Regions from separate parts of the Clostridium sp. AF32-12BH genome, predicted to be linked through region 2. Evidence: predicted binding sites of a transcription regulator. Region 2 holds the regulator's gene; the other holds the start of a gene.
What was found. Region 2 encodes NrdR, which represses ribonucleotide reductase genes. Its sites were predicted from a motif close to CACNANATNTNGTG; they were not measured.
Positions count from the first base shown of each region.

Region 1: a site for NrdR is predicted at 2,171-2,184, ahead of nrdD (anaerobic ribonucleoside-triphosphate reductase). Genes of this name have one in related genera too.

Region 1 is NZ_QUEH01000001.1:172,956-183,161, reverse strand. It holds gene DWZ40_RS00945 (S8 family peptidase) at 1-338, shown strand, start outside; gene DWZ40_RS00940 (D-alanyl-D-alanine carboxypeptidase family protein) at 445-1,824, opposite strand; gene nrdD (anaerobic ribonucleoside-triphosphate reductase) at 2,205-4,394, shown strand; partial or broken gene DWZ40_RS00930 (ATP-binding cassette domain-containing protein) at 4,507-4,971, opposite strand; gene DWZ40_RS00925 (ABC transporter ATP-binding protein) at 5,390-6,850, shown strand; gene DWZ40_RS00920 (glycosyltransferase) at 6,962-10,206, shown strand, end outside.
Region 2 is NZ_QUEH01000014.1:74,808-85,013, forward strand. It holds gene DWZ40_RS13970 (LysR family transcriptional regulator) at 1-308, opposite strand, end outside; gene DWZ40_RS13975 (chromate transporter) at 506-1,138, shown strand; gene DWZ40_RS13980 (chromate transporter) at 1,135-1,719, shown strand; gene DWZ40_RS13985 (YqeG family HAD IIIA-type phosphatase) at 1,796-2,302, opposite strand; gene nrdR (transcriptional regulator NrdR) at 2,320-2,781, opposite strand; gene DWZ40_RS13995 (MBL fold metallo-hydrolase) at 2,850-3,734, opposite strand; partial or broken gene DWZ40_RS14000 (PRC-barrel domain-containing protein) at 3,976-4,212, opposite strand; gene DWZ40_RS14005 (MetQ/NlpA family ABC transporter substrate-binding protein) at 4,378-5,295, opposite strand; gene DWZ40_RS14010 (methionine ABC transporter permease) at 5,460-6,125, opposite strand; gene DWZ40_RS14015 (ATP-binding cassette domain-containing protein) at 6,115-7,134, opposite strand; gene DWZ40_RS14020 (RrF2 family transcriptional regulator) at 7,696-8,124, opposite strand; gene cysK (cysteine synthase A) at 8,246-9,178, opposite strand; gene DWZ40_RS14030 (O-acetylhomoserine aminocarboxypropyltransferase/cysteine synthase family protein) at 9,274-10,206, opposite strand, start outside.

The DNA.
Region 1 (10,206 bases), on a different contig from region 2:
TAGAAACCGCCCGCAAGATCCCGCCATTGGAAGGCAAACTCAGCAGCAACGGCATGCTGGATGTGTACGCGGCCCTGAATTACGGAAGAACGACAGAAAACACGGCTGAAAGTACAGCAGAGAATACGACAGAAAGCGTGGATGCAGGAAACAGCGGCAGCACCGATAACACCGGAGCCGATGTCTCAGCGGCTGCAGGAAATACTGAAAATCCAGAAAGCGCACAATCCGGACAGGAAACACAAAACTCCGGAGATGCAGCCCAGACAGAATCCCAGACAACCACGTCAAAAACCATTACGGCCGGAGGCGGAGAGCCAATCCGGCTGGGACAGTAAATGAAACAATATTGCACAGTAACGAACGAGGGGCGAAAGTTTCCACAGCCGCCATACATGGCGGCTGCGGGAACTTTCGCCCCTTTGATTTACTGTGCAATATTGTTTATTTCTTCTTATTTTTGTATTCTTCCAGCAGCCGCTCAAACTCTTCCTCATCACCGGAACGCTGCAGTCTCTGTCTTCTGCGTTCACGACGCTCGGCGAGGGCTTTTGCTTCCTGCTTTCTGGAGTAGACGATCCAGCCTGCGATTCCGATCACGGCAAGGACGAGGAGCACGATCAGAATCGTGACCAGTACGCCGACGATGGAAAAGTTTCCGTGGGTGCGCTGTGAATCGGATGCACCGGAGCTGGTAGCCAGGGAACTGCCTGCGTCATCTGCAGAATCAGCAGTGTTGGTACTGCCATTTCCGGCTGCAGATGAAGAATCGGTGCTGCTGTCGCCGTTATCGATGGTGACACCGTCTTTGGCAAGCAGATAGGCCGTTCCGATCACCCGGTCATTGTAGGTGTAGGTGAGCAGGGCCACGGCATTGTCCGGGCTGACTTCCGGCAGTGCGCCAAGGGAAATGTCGGCATCCTCGAAAGAAGCACCGTTTGGAAGGGTGATGACGCTGTCCGGGTCGATCATCAGATCGGAAGCCAGGAAAGAACCCTTGTCCAGGTTGATGGTTTCGTTTCCGGTGACGTAGCGGCTTTCGTAGTCGGCTACGGTGTAGTTCTGGAAGGAACGGAAGCCGAACTCCAGGAGTGCTTTTCCATCTACGAAGTACTGACGCGGCTGTCCTTTTAAGATGACAGAGACCAGACGGCGGTTATCCTTGACTGCGTAGGTGACCAGGGTGTTTCCGGCTTTGATCAGATAACCTGTTTTTCCGGCGATTGCTTCCGGATAGTAGTAGGGACTGCTCTGATCTTCGGTGACACAGAGACGGTGTTCGCCGCGGATGGTGAAACCGTCCGGATTCTGGGTGGTCGGTGCGATCTTATGTGTCGTGGCAGAGCTGATCTCTACCATGGTCTCATTGTCGTATGCGGCCTGCGCGATCAGGGCCATATCGTAAGCGGAAACATACTGATTATCTCCGTTTAAACCGGATGGATTTTCAAAATGGCTTTCCTGGCATCCCAGTTCTACCAGTTTTTCGTTCATCATGTCCACAAAGGCGGGAATGCTGCCTGCCGTGTGCTCTGCCAGGGCATTGGCTGCCTGGTTGCAGGATACCAAAAGCATGGAGTAGAGACAGTCTTCCACGGAGAGCTGGTCTCCGGCTACGACGCTGATTTTATTTCCGCTGTCTGCTTCCACCTGGTTGACAGCGGTCGTAGAAAATGTTACAGTATCATCCAGATTGCAATTTTCCAGGACGATGAGTGCTGTCAGAATCTTGGTGATGCTGGCTGGCGGATAAGCCAGGTGGATATTCTGTCCGTATAAAATGGCACCGGAATCCATATCCATGACAATTCCGGCCTCTGCCATAATGCCGGTATCAGAAGGCCAGTCGGGTTTAGCCCAGGCTGTCAGAATGAACAACTGGCATGTTAGGGCAAAACATACAAATTTTGTTATCTTTTGTTTCCATTTATTCAGCAATGTGCGAACCTCCTGTGTTCTTTTTCCGTTTGCGGTTTGAGTTCAAAAGCAAGGAACTCTGCGGTGTTTCCCGCATTTTGGCAAAACGGACCTGTCTAATCATACCTTATGTAAAATAAATATTCAACCAAATATTCCATGAAATATTCGTGAAATTGCCACTTCCATTTTCCCCATATTTGTAGTATCATAAATTCTGCTACGACATATAGTTGTTTATAACGCAATAAAATACAAGATATAGTATATACGAGAGGGGTTTGGGCATGACTACGGATGTTAAGACAAATGTGATCAAGAGAAACGGCAAAGAGGTTTCTTTTGATGTCTCTAAGATTGTGAACGCGATCACCAAGGCGAATGCCAGCGTCGATCATCTTCATCAGCTGAATGAGTATCAGATCAACGCAGTGGCAGATATGATCGCAAAACAGGTGGAAGAGGCTACGCATGCGGTAAACGTAGAAGATATTCAGGATATGGTAGAGACCGGCATCATGGAGATGCGGGGTTACGAGGTAGCACAGAAGTATGTGCGTTACCGTTACAAGAGAGAACTGACCAGAAAATCGAATACGACGGATAATGGCATCCTGGCACTGATCGAGCACCTGAACGAGGAAGTAAAACAGGAAAACTCCAACAAGAACCCGGTGATCAATTCCACCCAGCGTGACTACATGGCTGGTGAGGTCAGCAAGGATTTAAGCCGCCGTGTTCTGCTCCCGGAGGAGATTGTGCGCGCTCATGAGGCGGGCATCATCCACTTCCACGACACCGATTATTTCGCACAGAAAGAACACAACTGTGACCTGATCAATCTGGAAGATATGCTCCAGAACGGCACCGTCATCAGCGAGACCATGATCGAGAAGCCGCACAGCTTTTTCACGGCCTGCAACGTTACCACCCAGATCGTGGCTCAGGTAGCCAGCAACCAGTATGGCGGACAGTCCTTCTCTCTGGCGCATCTGGCTCCGTTTGTGGACATCAGCCGTCAGAAACTGCGCAAGAATGTCATTGAGGAGCGCAAGGAGTGCGGAGAATCCCTGGACGATGCGATCATCGACCGTGTGGTAGAGCGCAGACTGCGCGATGAGATCAAGAGCGGTATCCAGACAATCCAGTACCAGCTCATCACCCTGATGACCTGTAACGGACAGGCTCCGTTCGTAACCATGTTCATGTATCTGGACGAGGTACCGGAAGGCCGTACCCGTGACGATCTTGCCATGATCATCGAGGAAGTCATGATCCAGAGAATGCAGGGTGTTAAGAATGAAAAAGGTGTCTGGATCACTCCGGCATTCCCGAAGCTGATCTATGTTCTGGACGAGGACAACATTACGGAGGATTCCAAGTACTGGCATCTGACTGAACTTGCTGCAAAATGTACTGCAAAGCGCATGGTTCCGGACTACATCTCCGCAAAGATCATGAAAGAGATGAAAAATGGAAACGTTTACCCGTGCATGGGCTGCCGTTCTTTCCTGACGGTCGAGGATTCCCAGAGAAATCCGGATGGAAGCCATAAGTTCTATGGACGTTTCAACCAGGGGGTTGTAACCATCAACCTGGTGGATGTAGCATGTTCCTCTGAGGGCGATATGGACCGTTTCTGGGAGATCTTTGAAGAGCGCCTGGAACTCTGCCACCGCGCGCTGCGCTGCCGTCATGAGCGTCTGCTTGGAACGATTTCCGATGTAGCGCCGATCCTCTGGCAGAATGGTGCTCTGGCAAGACTGAAAAAGGGCGAGACCATTGACAAACTCCTGTTTAATGGTTACTCCACCATTTCTCTTGGTTACTGCGGTCTCCACGAGATGTGCGTGCGCATGACTGGAAAGCCGCATACCGATCCGGCTGCAAAACCGTTCGCTCTGGCTGTCATGCAGAAGATGAACGACAAGTGCAAGGAGTGGAGAGAGGCAGAGAACATCAGCTATTCCGTATACGGAACGCCGATGGAGTCTACCACCTACAAGTTCGCAAAATGCCTGCAGAAGCGTTTCGGCATCATTCCGGGTGTTACCGATAAGAACTACATCACCAACAGCTATCATGTGCATGTAAGCGAGGAGATTGACGCGTTCAGTAAATTGAAATTCGAGTCTGAGTTCCAGAAGCTGTCTCCGGGCGGAGCAATCAGCTATGTAGAGGTACCGAACATGCAGCAGAATATCCCGGCCGTTCTCTCTGTCATGAAGTTCATCTACGAGAACATCATGTACGCAGAGCTGAATACCAAGAGCGACTACTGCGAGTGCTGCGGCTACGACGGTGAGATTAAGATTGTCGAAGACGAATCCGGCAAGTTAGTCTGGGAGTGCCCGAACTGCGGAAACCGTGACCAGGACAAGATGTCTGTGGCACGCCGCACCTGTGGTTACATTGGAACCCAGTTCTGGAACCAGGGACGTACCCAGGAGATCCGTGACCGGGTACTGCATCTGTAAAAATCTGAATTGTATATGGTAAATGAACAATTGTTCATAGAAAAGGGGGATCTGATATCTGTCAGACCCCCTTTTTGGGTAAAATATATGGATTTTATGATTGTGAGAAAACTTATGCAAACTGCGAGTAAAACAGCTGTGCATAGAATCCGTTTTTCGCCAGCAGCTGTGCATGGGTGCCCTGCTCGATGATATCTCCGTCTTTTACAACCAGGATGTTGTCAGCGTTCTGGATCGTGGAAAGGCGGTGCGCGATGACGAAACAGGTTTTTCCGGCCATCAGTTTTCGCATCGCAGACTGGATCTGGATTTCTGTACGCGTATCAACATTGCTGGTTGCTTCATCGAGGATCAGCATCTGGGATCTTAAGAGCATGGCGCGCGCAATGGTCATCAGCTGTTTCTGTCCCTGGGAAATGTTGATGCCGGATTCGGTCAGCAGGGTATCATAACCCTGCGGGAGTGAGGTGATGAAGCTGTGGATGTGGGCTGCTTTGGCAGCTGCCTCGATCTCTTCCTGCGTGGCATCCGGACAGCCATAGGCAATATTTTCCTTAATGGTTCCGGTGAAAAGCCAGATTTGATGGCGAATCCAAGGCTCATACGCGGCACGTATGGTCTCAGATAAGGTAAGATGCGCTTCATCTGGCTGTCTCCTTTGCTGTGAATAGTTGTATCTACAACTATTTTAAGGCGGAAAGGCTGCAAAGTCAATCATTCTGCATAGTTTTGCAATCTTGCGAAATTCTAAGGATTTTATGAAATTTACTGCGCTCAGGCGTACGTGCCTTGCACCTGAGGAAAATTAATGGTATACTGTCGTGGTAAATTACCCGTATTGCGGCTTGCAGGGCCACAGGGGCGGCAGAATCCTGCAAAGCAGGATTCTTTTTGGGCGGTTTTGCGCATCGTATCAATGTGTTGGCTGTGCAAGAAGCAATCGTATGAAAAGATGTCTGTGACTGCCCTGGAACTTTGCAAATGAAAGGAATCCCATGTCTTCAAACAATGAATACGCGATCCAGGTACAGGACGTGAGCAAGATATATAAGCTGTACGACAAACCGATCGACCGGTTAAAGGAGTCGCTCAGCTTAACCCATAAAAATTACCACCGGGACTTTTTCGCGTTGAGCGATATTTCGTTTAACGTAAAAAAGGGCGAGACGGTGGGCATCATCGGAACCAATGGTTCCGGAAAATCGACGATCTTAAAGATCATTACCGGAGTCCTAACGCCGACGAGCGGTCAGGTCCGGGTGAGCGGAGTCATCTCAGCGCTGTTAGAGCTGGGAGCCGGTTTTAATATGGACTACACCGGCATTGAGAACATCTACATGAATGGAACCATGATGGGCTTTTCCAAGAAGCAGATGGATGAAAAACTGCCGGATATCCTGGAGTTTGCGGATATCGGAGATTTCGTTTACCAGCCGGTAAAAACCTATTCCAGCGGTATGTTTGTGCGGCTGGCTTTTGCGCTGTCGATCAACGTGGAGCCGGAAATCCTCATTGTCGATGAGGCACTTTCCGTGGGAGATGTCTTCTTCCAGTCCAAGTGTTACCGCCGCATGGAGGAAATCCGCAAAAACGGCACGACCATTCTTATGGTTACCCACGATATGGGCAGTGTCATCAAATACTGTGACCGGGTTGTGCTCTTAAATAAGGGACACTATGTAGCCGAAGGCGCGCCGGGCAAGATGGTGGATTTATATAAGAAGATCCTGGCAAACCAGATGGATGATCTGGAAGAAGAACTGCTGGAGATGAATGATTTTTCCGGCGGGATGGACTCTAACGCGGCAGGAGCCGGTGCGAAGAGCGCGTCTGGTGAAAAAGCAGACGGATCCGCAGGAGCTGGCGCAGATACCAGCGAAAATGCAGCAGGAACGGCAAAGGGTCAGGACGGCGCAGCAGGCCATGCGCATAAAAAGCACAGCGGTCTCATGAAAGATAAGCTGACCATCAACCCGAACCGCACCGAGTACGGAAACGGCAAGGCCGAGATCTACGACCTTGGCATGTTCGATGAACGTGGCAACTTGACGAATCTGTTGTTAAAGGGTGAGTATTTCACAATCAAGGAAAAGATCCGTTTCCATGACAGCATCCAGTCACCAATCTTTACTTACACGATCAAAGATAAAAAGGGTGCGGACTTAACCGGAACCAACACGATGTTTGAGGGTGCCGAGATCCGTCCGGTGAAGAACGGCGATGAGTACGAGGTGAATTTCCGCCAGAAGATGACGCTCCAGGGCGGTGAATATCTGCTTTCCATGAGCTGCACCGGCTTTGAGCAGGGCGAGCATACGGTGTATCACCGGCTGTACGATGTAGCGAACATTACGGTTATCTCGAATAAGAATACCGTGGGTGTGTACGATATGGAATCTGAGGTGGAGGCTGTGCTGAAACCGGCGGAAACGGAAACACAGAACAGTAACAGTTAGAAATTGCGTGAGCCAAAAAAACAGGCCAGAAATGTGGGAAAACAAGAACGGAATCGCACATTGCAGCTGGCAGAATACGGAACGTGAACATAAGAAAGAGGTTTTTAGAGCATGAGAAAGATTGATGATGAGATACAGGCGCTCCTTTCGGAGCACCGCGGGGATATCCGCTCCATCTTACAGGACAACCACCGGTTGGACCTTCTGTATGCCCTCTCTTCCCAGCGGGAGCTCCTGCTTGAGTGGTATGAGTTTGAGCCGGATGCAGAGGTGCTGCAGGTTGGTGCCGATTACGGTGCGCTGACCGGACTGCTGCGCACCAGCGTGAAGCAGGTCACTGTGCTGGATGAGACGGAGTCTGCGCTGGAGACGGTAAGACAGCGTTATCCGGGTGCAACAAACATTTATTATTGCAAGGACAGCCTGATGGGCTTTGCAGGGGAAGCCTGCGCCGAGGGGAAAAAGTACGACTATGTGATTTTTGCCGGAACACTGGCAGCACCGTATGAGGAGCATATCCGTGCGGCAAAATCGCTGCTGAAGCCGACCGGCATTCTGATCGTGGCAGCAGCCAATGCGCTTGGCATGAAGTATTTTGCTGGAACTTCCGAGGAGGAGAATGCCCTGACGAAGCGCCAGTTAACGGAGCTTCTCTGCGGCGAAAAAGAGACACAGAGCATGGCAGAGGAAAGCGGTGCCCTGAAGTTTTATTATCCGATGCCGGACTATAAGACTCCGGTGAGCATTTATTCCGACGCGTATCTGCCGAAGAAGGGCGATCTGACCCGGGTAACCCCGGCGTACGATTACCCGCCATATCACATGATGGAGATGGGCGAGAAGTTTGACACGGTCTGCGAGGCAGGGCTGTTCGACTTATATGCAAACGCTTATCTGGTGTTCTGGAGCGCAGATCCAAAGCAGCTTCACAAGGATGATGAGCGGATTTTTATCAAATATAACAAGACAAGAAGAGAAAAATTCCAGATCAAGACCTGTATCTGCGAGCGAAATGCAGCAGGAATGTCGGAAACATCTGGTGCAGCGGCTGGAAACAGCAGTGCAGCAGCACCGGTCAAAAAAGAGCGCTACGTGGAAAAAGCTGCTTTAAGCCTGGATGGCAGCGCCCACATCGCTTCTTTCAAAGAAAAATATGAAAAGCTGACGAAGCAGCACCGGATCTTAAAGGTAACGGAGCCAAAGTTTGCCGAGCACCGCAATTCGGTTTATTTCCCGTATCTTGTGGGGCAGACCTGTGCGGAGAAGCTGGGTGAGCAGTTAGAGGGCGGACAGCTTCCGCTGGATGTGCTGCAGATCGTCATGAACCAGATCTACGACATCAGCCCGGAGTGCCGCAGTGCGTTTACCAGAACCGCAGAGTTCGATGAGGTGTTTGGCGCGGACTTAACGGAGGAGGAGCAGAATCTGCTGCTTTCCGATACCGCCTGCGAGGTTTCCAACATCGATGCCTTGTTTGAAAATATGCTGCTGACGCGGGAGGGCATCTACTGTCTGGACTACGAGTGGGTGTTCTTATTCCCGGTTCCGGAGCATTTTGTGAAATACCGCATTCTGTACTATTTTCATGAGCAGTACAGCAGTGTGTTAAAACAGCTGACCTTAGAGCAGATCCTGGATTCGTTCGGTATCACGCCGGAGATGGCAGAAGTATACCGGAAGATGGAGGTAAACTTCCAGAATTATGTGCACGGTGAGAACCAGCAGCTGTACCTGGGCAATTACATGGTTTATTCCCGTACCGTGCGTGACATCCGCCAGACGGAGAGTGACCTTGCGCGGGCAAGGGAGCGCATTGAGCAGATGAAGATCCACAGCCGTGAGAAGGATGTGACCATCCGCAAGATCACGGAAGTTCAGCGTCTGACTAACAACCATGTAACGAACTTAGAGGCCATCATCCATAACCATGAGCATGAGATCGGGGAGATGGCAAAGACCCTGAATTACTTAAATAAGCATGAGGCGATTCTCTTTAAGATCCGCCGGAAGCTGGGTGATAAGTTTAACCAGAAGTATCCAAAGGGATCGGTAGAGCGAAAGAAGCTTCATTATAAGAAAGAATACATGCTGCATCCGCTTCGCTCCATGAAGCTTTACTCGACACCGGAGGGACGAAACCTGCGTGATGGCGATTTCAACATCGGTGAGATTTACCGGGAACACGGCCGCCTGAAGTTTGAGAAGGTGGAGAACCCGACCGTTTCCATCATTATTCCGGTATACAACCAGATTCACTATACCTACGCGTGCCTGCTTTCTATTTTAGAGCACACGAAGGATGTTTCTTATGAGGTCATCATTGCGGACGATGTGTCCACGGATGCGACCGAGCATCTTTCCGAGTACGCGGAAGGACTGGTCATCTGCAGAAACAGCACAAACCAGGGCTTTTTACGCAACTGCAACAACGCAGCGCGTCATGCCCGTGGTAAGTATGTGATGTTCTTAAACAACGACACCCAGGTGACCGAAAACTGGCTCTCTTCCCTGGTTCAGCTCATCGAGTCTGACCCGACCATCGGTATGGTAGGCTCCAAGCTGGTTTACCCGGATGGACGTCTGCAGGAAGCAGGCGGCATCATCTGGAGCGATGGTTCCGGCTGGAATTATGGCCGTCTGGATAATCCGGATAAGCCGGAGTACAACTACGTCAAGGACGTGGACTACATTTCCGGTGCAGCGATCCTGCTTTCCAACGAGCTGTGGAACCAGATCGGCGGCTTTGATACCCGGTTTGCACCGGCCTACTGCGAGGACTCTGACCTGGCATTTGAGGTGCGCAAGGCAGGTTACCGTGTCGTATATCAGCCGAAGTCCAAGGTCATCCACTTTGAGGGTGTTTCCAACGGTACCGATGTACAGGGCACCGGCTTAAAGCGTTACCAGGTTGCCAACAGCAAGAAGCTGAAAGAAAAATGGGCAGACGAGTTTGCAAAGCAGTGCGAGAACGATGGCAATCCGGATCCGTTCCGTGCCAGAGAGCGCAGCATGGGCAAGCCGATCATCCTGGTGGTGGACCACTATGTGCCGACCTACGATAAGGACGCCGGTTCCAAGACCACGTACCAGTACTTAAAGATGTTCTTAAAGAAGGGCTATGTGGTGAAGTTCCTCGGTGATAACTTTATGAACGAGGAGCCGTATACCAGCGAGCTGGAGCAGATGGGCATCGAGGTGTTATACGGACCGGAGTACCAGGTCAAGATTTGGGACTGGCTGCGTGACCACGGCGATGACATTGCAGTGGCGTACTTGAACCGCCCGCACATCGCATCCAAATACATTGATTATATTTTAGACAATACCGATATCAAGGTGATCTATTACGGACATGA
Region 2 (10,206 bases):
TACCCTGGCAGAAACTGGGAACCAATTGTCACACTGCTTCCAATACGCAGCATGCCTTTGCTTCCCCAACTGCGCATGCCTTCTTCCATATCATCAAACAGACCAAGAATACGGATCACATAATCCTGAAACTGCTTTCCTGCCTCTGTCAGATACAGCCTTTTTCCCAACCGGTCGAAGAGATTCACACCATAATATTCTTCCAGTTCCTGGATTGCCAGCGTCACAGCAGGCTGTGCCATATAAATCTGACGCGCTGCCCTCGTCAGATTGTTTTCATTCTCGATCACCGCCCGAAAAATCCTCATATGCCGGATTGTCATGATACTATGCCTCCCTTTCTTCCTCTCTTTCCTTGTATCAAAGGCAGATCATATTGTTTTTATTATCATTGTTATATAATTATATTATTTTTCATATAATCCGTCCAGTGCTATAGTATATCAGGAACAGCAAAACTACTCCGAATTATATATGGAAACGAAAGGAATGGTAATCTATCTCTATGGAACATCACAACAATCCTACGCAGGAAGCCTCCCTAAAACAGTCGAATGCTTCCGTTCTGAAAAAATTATTTTTTTCTACCCTCTACTTAAGCACCTTCACGTTTGGCGGCGGATACGTAATTGTCAGTCTCCTGAAAACCAAATTTGTAGACGAACTTCACTGGATCGATGAAACGGAAATGCTGGATCTGATCGCGATCGCCCAGTCTTCACCCGGTGCGATCGCCGTCAACGGTGCCATTGTTGTCGGGTATAAGCTTGCCGGAATGCCCGGAATCCTCTGCTCGATTCTCGGTGCGATCCTTCCGCCGTTTGTCATCATCACTGCAGTCTCAGCGTTTTACAACGCATTCCGCGAAAGCTTCTTTATTCAAAATCTGCTAAACGGCATGCGGGCCGGAGTCGGCGCTGTCATCATCTCCGTTGTATACGACATGGGCGGCGGGGTTCTGAAGCTGCGCTCCCTCACTCTGGCACTGATCATGATCGCGGCCTTCATTGCCAACTATATCTTAAAAATCAACGTGATTCTGATCATTCTTGTAACTGCACTGATCGGTGCGGTCCGCACGGTGATCACGGTCAGACGGGAAAACATTCCGTCTGCCGGGAAAGGAGAAAACGAATGATGATTTACTTTCAGCTTTTCTTCGCATTTCTGCAGATCGGTGCCTTCAGCTTTGGCGGCGGATATGCCGCAATGCCGCTGATTCAGGCCCAGGTGATCGATAAATATCACTGGCTTACCTTAAATGATTTTACAAATCTGATCACCATCGCAGAGATGACACCAGGTCCTATCGCCGTCAACTCCTCCACCTTTGTCGGCAACCAGGTGGCAGGAATTCCAGGTGCCCTGATTGCCACCCTCGGCTGTATTCTTCCTTCCTGCATCTTTGTGACGATCCTTGCGAAGCTTTACGCAAAATACCGCAATCTGCGCCTGATGAAAGGAATTCTGGAATCCCTGCGGCCAGCTGTAGTTGCCATGATCCTGACTGCCGGAATCACCATTCTGATCCCGACCTTTTTCCTCGATGGAAGCATTTCCATCACCGGCGGTAATCTGCAGCTGCGCTATCTGATCTACTTTTTCACTGCGTTGTTCTTTCTGCGCAAGGTGAAGATTGATCCGATCAAGGTCATGGTTTCGTGCGGATTCGCGGAAGTGCTCTATCAGATTTTTCTGACATACTTCCCCGTAATATGAAAAAGGAGCTGCAAAGCAGAGGAGGCGCCACCGGCACCTTCTCGATATGCAAAGCAACAAGAAAAAAACAGGGATCTCATCCCTGTTTTTTCTGTTTCCGTCTATAAAAGAATAGCACAACCGCCTCCAGATACCGCTTTAGAACGATCTGGATCTCTTCTTTTGGATTGATCGGTTTTACCAGGATTCCATAAAGTCCGGCCCGGTTGGCACCATACACATCGGTAAAAAGCTGGTCCCCTACAAACAGGACTTCTTCTTTGCGAAGTCCCATCTCACGCACGGCACGGTCGTAGTTTTTTATACCCGGTTTTCCCGCTTTGTAAATATAGGGAGAATGAACCTGGTCTGCGAATGATTTCACACGCGGTTCCTTGTTATTCGATAACAGGCATGTCCGAAACCCAAGCGCATAAAGCCGCTCAAACAGGGCAATCGCCCTGCTGTCTGCCGGTGCCCCGTGAGGGACCAGGGTGTTGTCAATATCAAAAATAACGCCCTTTTTCCCACGCGTTTTCCAGCCTTCCCAGTCAATTTCATAGGTGCTGTCCACCCATTCTTTCGGATAAAATGGTTCTAATATCACGTCTGTTTTCCTGCCTACTTTCGTTTATTCTCCAGGAGCTTGCCAAGTTCCTCCATAAAGGTATTCACATCCTTGAACTCCCGGTAAACAGACGCGAAGCGCACATAAGCAACCTCGTCCAGCTGTTTCAGTTTCTGCATGACAAGCTCGCCGATCTGCGAGGTTTCTACTTCCCGATCCTCCATGGTAAAGATCTGGTTTTCAATTTCATCGATCATCTGGTTGATCTGCTGGATGGATACCGGTCGTTTATGGCAGGAATGGACAACTCCGGCTTCGATCTTAGAACGGTCATACGGCTCCCTCGACTGGTCTTTTTTGATGACCATGAGAGGCATGGTTTCCAGTTTCTCGTATGTAGTAAAACGCTTTCCGCAGACAACGCACTGACGACGGCGGCGGATCGAGCTGTTGTCCTCTGCCGGTCTGGAATCAATGACCTTAGTATCTGCTGCGCTGCAAAATGGGCACTTCAAGATAGTTTCCTCCTGTAGAAGTTCTTTGTCAGTATTTTAACCCATTTATCAGCTTCACGCAAGTAATTTTAGATCTCACGAAAACTGATTCCGAGCTGATACCATCTGCCTCTCACCGGATTTACCATATTGGCATTTACTCCGCGTTCCTGCAGCATGATATTGGTCTTCTCGATCAGGTTTGCCAGTGTTTCCTTCTCGCTGATATCATACTTTTCATGATGCATCGGAAGCATCAGTCTTACACCTGTCTGCTCAATCTCATCGGCATAGATCTGTTCCGGGTTTTCCGGAAGTCTTCCGGATACCTGGCGGATCATGATATTCGGCTCTGCTTTTGCCACTGCACGGATCATCGGTCTGGACCACATTGCATCCAGACGTCCGCCGACAAATGCAATTTTGAAATTTTCCTTTGTTGTGAGAATGAAATTCAGCTGGATCAGTCCGCCAAGATGTCCCAGTTCTCTGGTTCCCGGTCCGCCAATGCCGTAATCTTCTTCCAGAATATTCGCCATCGTCGAATACTTCATTCCCTGCTCATTGTGTGTTCCATGGAGTGTTTCCATTTTGAAATCCAGAAATTCATGGGTTTCCTCACTGCCAACCGCATATACCGAAGTAAATGGAATGTCAAATGCTTTGGCCAGCTCATAGGCAACCGCTTCATGACAGATCACCATCGGATTAAATTTCTTGATGTAATATTCCACATCGGAAATATGATCGCAATGGGTATGATTCAGGATCAGATAGTCCACCCGCTCAACACTTTCCGGAGTAATTCCGTACTCTTTTGGAATCCTGTAAAATTTCAGCCATGGGGCATCCGATACCGGATCGCTGATCATCGGATCCGTCAGGATCACTTTTCCATTTGAAAGTCTGATCTCGTAACACTGTCCGTTCAGCCAGCGCAGACTTACCACGCCATAATTTTCCGTCTTCTCCATTGTAAATCCTCCTGTTTTTTACATGTTTTCCTGCATGTTTTTCTTGCACATTCTTTTCAACAGTCATTTGATCGCTGTTCACGCACGCTGCATAAACAGAAATGTTATCTTCCCTGCTCCTTACAGTATAGCCCGCTCCGCTGTTTTTGTAAACATTCATAAAACACCCCGATTCCCAGCTGTTGCGCTGTTACCATTGCTATTTGTGCAACATGTTTATGCATACATGTCCGGCAATCCTTCAGTCGCATTTACACGCTTTCTCGATCTCTTTCAGTTTTTTTACTTCCACCAGGATAATATCATCGCCGATCTGACAAACATCTTTGAACGGGATGATATATTCTTTCTCTCGTCCGAAAATCCCACAAAGACACCCTGGTCCCGGAACGATCAGATGTGTAATGCAGCCATTTTCCGGATTAAACTCTACATCCCCCACAAATCCAAGTTTTTTGCAGTCGCAGATATTGATGACTTCTTTTTTTTTAAATCAAAAATACGCATAGCCCACATCCGGAACCGAAAATTCCTTACTGTAGTCTATGCGTATCCTTTTCTGTTTGTCACTTGCCTGCCAGCCTATGTTTTCTTACGGTCAGCGCAGTAAATGCGCAGACCTACTGAACAGTTACCACGCTTCTTAGAATAACGGAACAACTGCGCCCTCGTAGGTCTGCTCCATGAACTCTTTTACGGTGTCGCTGGTCAGTGCCTCCATCAGGGCTTTGGTCTTCTCATCCTCTTCCTTGCCCTCCTGCACTGCTACCACGTTGCCGTAGGTAGTTGCTGTTGCTGCCTCAGAGTCAGAAGCCTCAACAGCCAGTGCGTCAGATACCTTTAAACCAGCCTCGATTGCGTAGTTCCCGTTGATAACTGCAATGTCAACATCCGGAAGGGAACGCGGAACCTGTGCTGCCTCAACCTCCAGGATATCCAGGTTCTTCGGATTCTCAACAATATCGGTCTTGGTTGCCTTTAAACCTGCGCCGTCTTTTAACTTTAACAGACCCTGTGCTTCCAGAAGAAGCAGTGCACGTGCCTCGTTGGTTGCATCGTTTGGTACAGCAACCTTTGCGCCATCTGCCAACTCGTCTAAGGATGCGGTCTTGCCTGCGTAAATGCCAAATGGCTCGTAGTGGATCTTACCTGCGCTGACTAACTTGGTTCCTCTCTCCTCATTGAACTGTTCCAGATACGGAAGATGCTGGAAGTAGTTTGCATCCAGATCGCCAGCATCCAGTGCCAGGTTCGGCTGAACATAATCGGTATACTCAACGATTTTTAAATCATACCCTTTCTTTGCCAGTTCTTCTCTTGCAGCCTCCAGGATCTCTGCGTGAGGAGCCGGGCTCGCACCTACCGTCAGTTCCTTTAAATCGTCCGTCTTTGCTTCTGCTTCGCTGCTCTCTGCCTCTGCGCTGCTCTCCGCTGCAGTCGTCTCAGCTGCCTCTGCCTTTGTCTCTGCTGCAGTCGTCTCAGCCGGTTTGCTGCCGCCGCATGCGCTCAGGGCTGCTGCTGCTAAAAATGCTGCTGCAATTACACCAATGTTCTTTTTCATAATACTGATCCTCCTCAATGAATAATTTTGATTTATATGGCCTTTGGCCGACAGCCGTCCTGCGGCTGCTAAATCCATGCCTGTCATTTCCGGTCTGCCAGAACAATTTTCTGTTCTGCCGGATTTTTCCAGTTTTCGCATCCGATTCCGATGCGTTCCATTTCTTAACGGATCCGTTTGTCACTCTTTCTTGCCAGTCTCATGCCGATCTCCTGGATGATCTGGACGATGATGACCAGGATTGCTACGGTCACCAGCATGATGTCGGTCTCATAACGGTAATAACCATAGTTGATCGCGATACCGCCCAGTCCGCCGCCGCCAACCGCACCTGCCATCGCAGAATATCCAAGGATCGTGGTCGTAGAAATCGCTGCACCGATCAAAAGAGAGGGCTTTGATTCCGGGAGCAGCACCTTCCAGATGATCTGAAACGTAGAAGCGCCCATGGATTTCGCTGCCTCGATGACTCCTGCATCGATTTCCTTAAAGGACGATTCCACCATGCGGGCAATATACGGAGCTGCCGATGCTACAAGCGGCGGAACCACTGCTTTCCAGCCAAGGCTCGTTCCCACGATTTTCCTGGTGACCGGAATCATCATGATCAGAAGGATCAGGAACGGGACCGAGCGGAGCAGGTTGATGACGAGTCCCAGAATTTTCTGAAGGACCGGGATCGGGCGGATGCCTTCTTTGTCCGTCACTACCAGAATAATACCAAGCGGAATTCCGATAATATAAGAAACCACGGTGGAAATGATCACCATACATAACGTTTCCCCGATTCCATTGCGGATCAGTTCCATGATCTGCTGACTAAATAACATCGCCGCTCACCTCCTCATATGGTACCTGCACCGTTTTCAAATAATGCAGGGCACGCGCCGCATCTGCCTCATCTTCCGGAAGCTGAATGATCATCTGTCCATAGGCCGTACCGCCAATGTCTTTCGTGGATGCATACAGGATATTGACCGGCACTTTGCTTGCCAGGATCATATTCGCCAGCACCGGTTCCATGGAAGATCGTCCATCGAATGTGATACGGATTTTTTTCGAAGCATCGAACTTCACATTCTCCACCGCATCTCCAAGAATAAGCTGACGGCCGATCCTGGATTTCGGCTCAGAAAAGATTTCCGACACCCGTCCGGACTCTGCAATCTGACTGTGATCGATGATGGCAACACGGTCACAGATTGCTTCAATGACTGCCATCTCGTGGGTGATCACGATCACCGTAATCCCCAGATCCCGGTTGATCTGTTTGATCAGCTCCAGAATGGACTTGGTGGTGTTCGGATCCAGTGCACTGGTTGCTTCATCGCAAAGAAGTACTTTGGGATTCGTTGCAATCGCACGGGCAATCGCCACGCGCTGGCGCTGTCCGCCGGAAAGCTGTGCCGGGTATGCTTTCGCCCGGTCTTCCAGACCAACCAGTTTTAACAGCTCCATTGCTCGTTCCTTCGCCTGCTGCCTGGGAACTCCTGCAATTTCCATCGGGAAACACACATTTTTCAGGATGTTTCTCTGAGCCAGCAGATTAAACTGCTGGAAGATCATGCCCATGGACTGTCTTGCCTTTCTCTGCGCTGCCTCGCTTAAGGCCGCCAGATTCTCTCCTTCAAAAATAACCTCACCGGAGGTTGGGATTTCCAGCATATTGATGCAGCGTACCAGTGTACTCTTTCCTGCTCCGGAAAGACCGATAATGCCAAAAATCTCGCCCCGTCGAATTTCCAGATTAATGTCGTCTAAGGCTTTCACCGGACCATTCGCCGTCTTAAACTCTTTGCCCATGTGTTTTAACTGGATGATGGTTTCGTCTGATGCCATGATAGTTTCCTTTCCCTGTTTTGTGAATCCGGTAAACCAGATCATATTCGGATATCCTATTCCGTAAACTTTGCGCAACGCATTTTGTTTCATAAGAGGCAATTTCCTGTGAAACAAGAAAAGCCGCAAAACCTGCACAGGTTTGCGGCAATTAGAATGCGTATTCGATATGATCCTTCTATGCTCTTTCCTGACCTTGCAGATTACTGATGAAATTGATTGCACACGAACATACGGCACATGTTCATCATCATGCCGCACATCATAGCCATATTCATCTGCATGGTCTTGGACTGATTCATAGCTGTTCTCCGTTTCCGTTAATTTTACCTTATGTGGCGTATTGTACGCCGGGTTTTATGTTTTGTCAAGGATATTCTGGAAATTTCGCAGTGGCAGCTCGAAAACGCTTTGGCGCAGGCTGTTTCGCAGTGGCAGCTCGAAAACGCTTTGCGTTTCCTCGCTGAGGGCATTCGCCCTATCAGCCGAAATTTTCACAGGAATTCTGCTTCGTGCGAGCACGGCAGAATTCCTGTGAAAATTTCGGCTGGCACTGCTCATTTAGATCACGTAGTCCCCACCGTCTTCGCTCTGCATCAGATCGGCGATGGTATAGCTGTCAAAAAACTGATTGATCGTTTCATTGAGCCGGTTCCACATCGGCAGAGTCCTGCAGTGGGGGGACATGGCACAGGGTTTGGCATCCGCTTCCAAACAGGCAACCGGAGCCAGAGAACCCTCTGTCAGGCGCAGGATCTCGCCGACTTTATAATCTTCCGGTGCTCGGGACAGGCGATAACCGCCGCCTTTTCCCTGAGCACCTTCTACAAAACCGGATTTGGACAGATTGGACATGATCGATTCCAGATATTTCTGGGAGATATCCTGCCGCTCTGCCACCTCCTTTAACGGAGTAAAGGCGCCGGTGGCATGTTCTGCCAGGTCCACCATGACTCGCAGCGCATATCTTCCTCTTGTTGAAATCATCATAATCCCCAAACCATCCTTCTCATTCTATTCTATTTCCGCCCGGAAACACACGCCTGTTTCCGGGCCGGTACGGACTGTCCCAATTCATCCGGACTGTACGCAGATATAGGAACCGTTACGGTCAGTCTGCAAATAACGGGGTGGACAGATAGCGGTCTCCGGTATCCGGCAGAAGCACTACGATTGTCTTACCCTCATTCTCCGGGCGTTTTGCCAGTTCAATGGCAGCCCAGGTTGCTGCGCCAGAGGAAATACCTACCAGCACGCCTTCATTCTTTCCTACCTCTTTTCCGGTTGCAAATGCGTCTTCATTGCTGACCGGAATGATTTCATCGTAAATCTTGGTATCCAGTACATCCGGAACAAAGCCTGCACCGATACCCTGGATCTTGTGGGCACCTGCCACACCGGTGGAAAGTACTGCAGAGGTAGCCGGCTCTACAGCGACAACCTTAACATCCGGATTCTTGGATTTTAAGAACTGACCGGTTCCAGTAATGGTACCGCCGGTACCAACACCTGCTACAAAATAATCTACCTTTCCGTCGGTATCTTCCCAGATCTCCGGACCAGTGGTCTCGAAGTGTGCTTTCGGGTTTGCCGGGTTTACGAACTGACCGGTCACGAATGCACCCGGGATCTCCTTTGCAAGCTCATCTGCCTTGGCAATGGCACCCTTCATACCTTTTGCACCTTCCGTCAGAACCAGCTCTGCACCATATGCTTTCATAAGCTGGCGGCGCTCAACGGACATGGTCTCCGGCATAACGATGATGATGCGGTAGCCGCGGGCTGCTGCAACCGATGCAAGACCGATACCGGTGTTGCCGGAGGTCGGCTCAATGATCACAGAGTCCGGTTTTAACTGACCGCTCTTCTCTGCTGCGTCGATCATAGCCTTGGCAATACGATCCTTTACAGAACCTGCCGGGTTAAAATACTCGAGCTTTGCCAGAATTTTCGCCTTTAAGCCATATTTTTTCTCAATATTTGTGAGCTCCAGAAGAGGGGTTTTTCCGATCAACTGGTCTGCAGAAGTATAAATGTTTGCCATTTTTTGTGTCCTCCTTGCATTCACGCAACGTTTTATTATCAAATCATCCACCCGGTTCAAAGGAAATGACCGGACAGACCTGTTTTAATCTGTAATTACTTTACTGCCTCAAAACCATGTTTTAAGTCATCGATGATATCGTCGATATGCTCGGTACCGATGGAAAGACGGATTGTGGTCGGTTTGATGCCGCATGCCAGAAGTCCTTCCTCATCCAACTGGGAGTGGGTGGTAGACGCCGGATGGATAACCAGGGATTTTACATCTGCTACGTTAGCAAGCAGGGAGAATAATTCCAGGTTCTCGGTGAATTTCTTTGCGGTATTTACATCGCCCTTGATCTCGAAAGTAAAGATAGAACCTGCACCGTTCGGGAAGTAGCGGTCGTACAGTTCTTTCTGATGACCGGTAGCCAGAGACGGATGGTTTACTTTCTCTACCTGCGGATGATTCTTTAAGAAATCTACCACTTTCAGGGCGTTCTCTACGTGGCGCTCTACTCTTAAGGACAGGGTTTCCAGACCCTGCAGTAACAGGAAAGAGTTGAACGGGGAAATGGTAGCACCTAAGTCTCTCATCAGCGTGGTGCGGAGCTTGGTGATGTAAGCAGCATTTCCGCATGCTTCGGTAAATACAATACCATGGTAAGATGGGTTCGGTTTGCTTAAGCCCGGGAACTTATCGTTCTGAGCCCAGTCGAACTTACCGCCGTCTACTACGATGCCGCCCATTACGGTACCATGTCCACCCATGAACTTCGTAGCAGAATGTACCACGATATCAGCGCCATGCTCGATCGGACGTAAAAGATACGGAGTTGCAAAGGTACTGTCCACGATAAACGGAATACCATGACGATGGGCGATCTCTGCGATTGCTTCCAGATCTACCACGTCAGAGTTCGGGTTGCCAAGTGTCTCGGAGTAAAGAAGCTTGGTGTTCGGCTGGATTGCCTTCTCAAAATTTTCCGGATCGGACGGATCGACCAAGGTAGCAGTGATTCCCTGCTCCGGCAGTGTGTTCTCAAA